Regions from separate parts of the Thalassotalea atypica genome, predicted to be linked through region 2. Evidence: riboswitches for the same ligand, from Rfam matches in the RefSeq annotation. Region 2 holds a riboswitch; the other holds the start of a gene.
What was found. Region 2 has a riboswitch for lysine ahead of dapA (4-hydroxy-tetrahydrodipicolinate synthase). Riboswitches for the same ligand answer to the same signal wherever they lie in the genome.

Region 1 (3,177 bases), 1.3 Mb from region 2:
TAGATAATCCGGTGTAAATTTTACCTATTAGTCGTATTTAGTAGGCTATCCATTGCCATGCTCTTCCCATCGCTTCATACCAGGCAATACTTGCCTTATATAGGTTATGACTCGATGGGAAATAGGATAGCCAGTGAATATCTGCATTAGGGTTTTTGACAAAATACCCTGCAGGCGCAGGAATTGCGTTTACCCCTTGAAGTTCAAAGTACTTTATCGCTCTTGGTAAATGGTAAGCATCAGTCACTAACACAACATTTTTACCTTTTACGCGCGGACCAATTAACTCTGCTTCTTCTTGTGTATCTTTCGGGTAATTTTCTGTAATAATTTTTCGGCCATCAATGCCTAAAGCAATGGCAGCCTGTTTGACTTTTTCAGCATTAGATACGGGGTCTTTAATGGAGTGACCAGAAGTGATGATGGTGGCCTCTGGGTGTAGCCTAGAAATTCGTAGGCCTTCGACTAGTCGTTGCAATGAACACGGTTTTAATTGACTTGTGACAGCCAGAGCATCATTTGATTGATGTCCACAACCTAGAATGACGATGTAATCCACGGGTTTGGCCGATAGAGAAAAACTTTCATAATTTTGTTCCATTGGAACGACTAACTGGTTAGAGATCGGCGGAGATGCGGTAACGATCAATAGTACAACGGCGCTAATGAGCGATTTAAATGCGAACTTGGGCTTACGCTTGAAAAATACTAATGAGAGAATTAATAATAAGATTGCCACATTAATTGGCATAACTAGCACGGAGACTAGCTTTTTAAAGATGAAAAAATCCATGGGTTGTGCAGTTATCCGTCTGATTTATTGATATGTGTAGAGTCTAATGAGCGACAAACTATAACAACATCTAGTCGTCAAAACAGTATATTATTCCGTTAATCATAGACAAATATTTCGCTTTGAAAGGTGAGTTGAAAATTTTCTTTTCATAGACGTCTAAAAGTCTATTGAAAAAGGTGCAACATTAAGGTTTAATAACCGCGTTATTAAGTTTTTACTTTATTTTATAAACTTTCTAACACCAGAAGAGGTGCGTTAGCCAGGTAGATAGTTTGAGGAACCACATTCCTATGAAAGCTATTGAGGGGGATCTAGCGCCGAGGAGGCATTTTCGTGTGGCGAAATGCGTCCGGTTGCTAAGGTTGAATCCTTAGGACTGTCACCGCTATTCACCCATACTGATAATATCAGATGTGGGTTAATAGAATTGGGTGGAGAGCTTCTGGCTGAAAATGTTCTTGTGTTTTTTGCTCGCGAAACGTTCAGTCACGCTCTTCCTTGTTGTATAAGCTTTAGGGAGAACCTACCATGAAAAAAATAGACTTTGTCACACCGTATCCGTTAATGAATTGTAGATGCAACTCAAGGAACGCTCATGCCTAATATTACTGTCGCCAAGTTTGGTGGAACCAGTGTCGCTGACTTTGATGCCATGCAGCGTTGTGCTCAGATTATCAAGTCGGATGCTAGCAACCGCGTCATTGTGGTATCGGCCAGTGCAGGCGTAACTAACCATTTAGTGCGGTTAGGGCAACAAAGTGTGCCAGCTGATGAACAAAATGAAATATTGGCGTCAATTGCTGAAATTCAAACGAACATCAGTCAACACCTTGAAAATAAGGTAGCGCTAGACGTCACTATCCATGAGTTTTTAGATCAGCTCGCCACTGTAGCGCATTGCCAGTCCGAGCAATATAACGCTAAGAATGCTGATGAAATATTGTCTTTTGGCGAAAAATTTAGCTCACTTCTATTTACTGAAGTGCTAAATAATGTTGGTTTAAAGGCAGGCTGTTTTGATGTTCGACAAGTGATGAAAACCAACAGTCTTTATGGCAAAGCGGTTGTTGATATCGAGCAATTGAAAGTAAATGCTATCGAGCAACTTGCTCCAAAACTGGACTCAGAAGTTATTGTCACTCAAGGCTTTATCGGTCAAGACGGGCTTGGTCATACGACAACTTTAGGTCGAGGTGGCTCAGACTATAGCGCAGCATTACTCGCTGAAGCGCTTGATGCGAACAATTTGTCTATTTGGACCGATGTCGTTGGTATTTTTACTACAGATCCTAGAATTACCGACCAAGCGCGTGCTATTAATGAAATAAGCTTTGGTGAAGCGGCAGAAATGGCAACCTTTGGCGCAAAAATTCTACACCCTGCGACGTTAATTCCCGCCATGCGTCATAATATCCCTGTCTTTGTCGGCTCGAGTAAAGAGCCAGAAAAAGGCGGCACACGTATTCAGCAAACGGTAGCGTCTAATCCCACTTATCGCTCTATTGCTTTGCGCCGTGAGCAAACACTGGTAACGGTTAAGAGCCCAGCAATGCTGCATGCAAGTGGTTTCCTTGCTAAAGTCTTTAGCATTTTAGCAAAACATGAACTCAGCGTTGATTTGATTACCACCAGTGAAATCAGTGTTGCGCTAACGTTTGATAACCCGACAGGGTCAACCCAATCATTAATTAACAGTTCGGTAGTCAGTGAACTGGAACAATTATGTGAAGTCAGTGTTGAACATGGCTTGTCTTTAGTTGCCGTTATTGGTAACAACTTACATGCCACTAAAGGATTAGGACGGAGCGTGTTCGATAAAATCAATGATTTTAACATTCGTATGATTTGCCATGGGGCTAGCCCAAATAACTTATGTTTTCTTGTGCCAGAAAATGATGCGAATACTGTCGTTGAACAGCTACACAACACCCTGTTTGCCTAATCAATAAACTATAAGCTGAATACAATAAGTGCCTGTTTCGGTCAAGTTGGTATTCAGCTTTGATTAATCTGCTTTATTATTTTTGACACCTTTGCGGCTTTTGTAGACAACCAATGCTATCAGTAAGAAAGCTAAAAAGAACAAACCAATCGTTGAATTACTTCTATCGGCTGCCACTTCGTCTGGGCTCAAGACAACATTGTTTTCATGTTTAAGGTCATAGACTTGATAAAACCCAGTATTGACGGGGATCGCTTTTATACTGACGGCTTTACCTAAAAGTTTCTCCGCATTGTCATCGTTACAATAATCGACTCTGAACTTTATGCTCAAATTATATGTATCTGAGGAGTCCTCCAAGCTAAGTGCTGCGGCACCATTTTGTGGGCAGTGTAATTTATAAATCACACCCTTAATAGTTTTTACATTTGTAAGCTCT
Region 2 (3,177 bases):
GCTGTTGGGAGTCATATGCTTTGTACATTGCTGAAGAAAAGTTTCCGTTGCGGCATAGTAAGTCTTTAACCCCTGATGAAATGGTGGGTTAGAAATTATCGTGTCAAAACTATCCGATACCTGACTTAATCCATCTGACGCTATACATCTTCCGTTGAGTTGATTTATTGCTAAGGTTTCTTTTGCACTTGCTATCGCTAACGCACTAACATCAATCAGTGTTAACTTAATATTCGGATAAAGCTTAGCTAATGCGACACTGATGGTGCCTGCACCGCAGCCAAAGTCCAACACCTTGCCTTGAATTTTATCTGGCAGGTTATCTAACAAAACCTTAGTCCCTTTATCTAACCCTTTTTGGCTAAATACTCCGGGAAGAGCCGCTATTTTAATGCTCTCGTTTGCGATAATGATCTCGTAATAACTGAACCAATCACTTAGTTTAAACGCTTGTGCTGGCTTGATATAGCGGCCGGTAAACAGCAAACAATGACGTGCATTGTCTTGTTTCATGCAGCAGTCAATATAATCGCTGCTTTGCTTAGCGACTGATTTTATTCCGCCCTTGTTGTCACCAACGAAAATAACGGTAGCATCATCTGCCACAACATCAGCAATCATCGATAAGGTAAATGCTAACTCGGGTTTACTTTTTGGGAAGGCAATGACAATAACATCGTGGCAATGTTCGCTTTGATAATGACTACCAAATCTAGTCTCTATCTGGGTTGGAAATCGCTCGCTAATCGCTTGATACTGTGAAAAGTTATTGTTAAAGCAAGTGATACTGGCATCAGGGTAATGTGCTAATAACTCTGGAACTAAACCAGCGGCTTCAAGATTAATCAGTAATGGTCTTGAACCTTCAAGTAATTCGATATTTCTTAATAAAATTTGATTGATATTTGAAAGTGCCATTATGTTGTTAATTTGCCATGAATAAAATAAAGCGAGTTTGTAGGCTATTTTACGCGAACTTGCCTTAAGATAGCCACCCATACCTGCACACTCATCAGTAATCATATCTTTTGGATATGAGGATTCACATTGTGTACCTGTTAATAGTCAAGTTTCGTCAGAAATGGCAAATTGAAATTGATGGTATGGAACTAAAAAGTAAAATGGCGGTTTATAGTGTTTACTAAATCATCGGGTATGTTTTTCAGCTATGTCGTAAATAAATATCTTATGCAAATAAACGTATAGACGTCTATTGACAAAAAATGCGCAAACGAGTTTAATACACCAGTTCCTTATTCCAAATGAAGTGATCGCTTATTCAAAGTGTCATTTCATTGTCGAAAAAGGGTCAGAAGAGGAGCGTTAACCAGGTATTTAATGTGAGGAGATCAAACTCCATTGAACATTAAAGAGGGGGATTAACGCCGAGATGAATACATTTTTGATTGATGTATTTGTCGGTTAAGCAGGTTGAATCCTGCTGACTGTCACCAATTAGGTGGAGAGCTTCTGGCCTTTACGAATGCCTTTAGATTTCACTATAGGTGTTTTGTAAACGCCTTATAGTTCTCCGAACGAAATGAGTTCGAGAGAAATGAATCAAATATCATCTGAACACCCTTTTGAGCAATATCCGTTATGGACTGCATTAGTCACGCCTTTTGATCAGCAAGGCAAAGTGGACTTTGTTAGTCTTGGTAAGATTGCTCATCAACAAAACAGCGCAGGTAATGCTATTTTGCTGCTTGGCAGCACTGGTGAAGGTCTTGCTTTAATCCAAGAAGAGCAGCGCACCATAGTTGAGTATGTTTGTGGATTATCATTAAACGTTCCCATAATGGTTGCTGTGGGCGGCTTTCAACTTATAGAGCAATTACAGTGGATTGAACAATGCAATCAGCTACCTGTTGATGCCTACCTTTTAGGAAGTCCTTTGTACGCAAAACCTGGCGAGGAAGGTCAAAAACTCTGGTTTGAAGCTTTGCTTGATAGAGCAAAATTTCCTTGCATGCTCTATAACGTGCCATCACGAAGTGGCCTCAGTTTGTCTACATCGGCTTTAGCATCTCTGCAACATCACCCAAAATGCTGGGCACTGAAAGAAGCAAGTGGCGATGTAGCTCAATTTAAAGAGTACCAAAAAGCTTGCCCTGACATTGCGCTTTATAGTGGCGAAGACGCCTTGTTACCAAAACTCGTTGAAGAAGGTGCCAAAGGCTTGGTCTCCGTTGCCGCTAATGTTTGGCCTATTCAAACACGAGCTTATGTTCAGCAATGTTTAACAGGTGAAACTACAGGGCTCTTTCCAGTTTGGAAAAATGCAGTAGACAGTTTATTTGCTGTCTCAAACCCTATTCCTGCAAAAATATTGATGGCAAAAAATAATGATATTGCTAACGCCACTTTACGTCCACCATTGACTAATAAAGAGCTGAGTAATCATCAGTCGCTTGAACATGCAGATCAGCAAATCACTCATTGGCATCAACAATACTCAAGTCGCCAAATATCTCAACAAAACGTATTAAAAACAGCTTAATTTATAAGGTTTTAGAAAGAACATGTCAGATTGGAAAGAAATACTAGAACAACTACAGACCGGCGAAGTGAGAGCCGCAAATCAGGATGGAAACGGAAATTGGCACGCTAATATTGAGGCGAAGCAAGCCATTTTATCTGCATTTAAGGCTGGAGAAAATGAAGAGTTTTCGGGGATTTACCAAGGATTTGTTGATAAACATAATTTACCTGCCAGAGAATTTAGTCGCGATGATGGTGTTCGTTTAGTGCCTGGTGGCTCATCGGTACGAGCCGGTGCATACGTCGCCCCTAGTGTCATTATCATGCCGCCAGCGTATATCAATGTAGGTGCTTATGTCGGTAAAGGCACTATGGTTGATAGCCATGCCTTAGTTGGCTCATGTGCACAAATTGGTGAAAATGTTCACTTATCGGCTGCGGTACAAATAGGCGGCGTGCTAGAGCCAATTGGTGCAAGTCCTGTGATTATTGAGGACGATGCATTTTTAGGTGCTGGAGTGGTGGTGGTTGAAGGCATTGTGATCAAAAAAGGTGTGGTATTAGCCCCCGGCGTATCGCTGTCAGCATCTGTGCCGGTATTTGATCTAGTCAATAATCGCCGTCTAGAAAAAGGTGAGCCTATTCCAGAGCGTGCGGTAGTGATTCCTGGGACTCGTCCTATCGATGGAGAATGGG

Region 1: linked by a shared signal. The riboswitch ahead of lysC (lysine-sensitive aspartokinase 3) and the one ahead of dapA (4-hydroxy-tetrahydrodipicolinate synthase) in region 2 are both predicted to bind lysine.

The regions. Positions count from the first base shown of each region.
Region 1 covers NZ_AP027364.1:2,641,802-2,644,978, reverse strand. The annotation lists gene QUE03_RS12105 (Nif3-like dinuclear metal center hexameric protein) at 1-17, shown strand, start outside; gene QUE03_RS12100 (ElyC/SanA/YdcF family protein) at 38-793, opposite strand; lysine riboswitch at 1,034-1,246, shown strand; gene lysC (lysine-sensitive aspartokinase 3) at 1,392-2,738, shown strand; gene QUE03_RS12090 (hypothetical protein) at 2,802-3,177, opposite strand, start outside.
Region 2 covers NZ_AP027364.1:3,941,274-3,944,450, reverse strand. The annotation lists gene QUE03_RS17760 (methyltransferase) at 1-1,023, opposite strand, end outside; lysine riboswitch at 1,306-1,478, shown strand; gene dapA (4-hydroxy-tetrahydrodipicolinate synthase) at 1,565-2,500, shown strand; gene QUE03_RS17750 (2,3,4,5-tetrahydropyridine-2,6-dicarboxylate N-succinyltransferase) at 2,523-3,177, shown strand, end outside.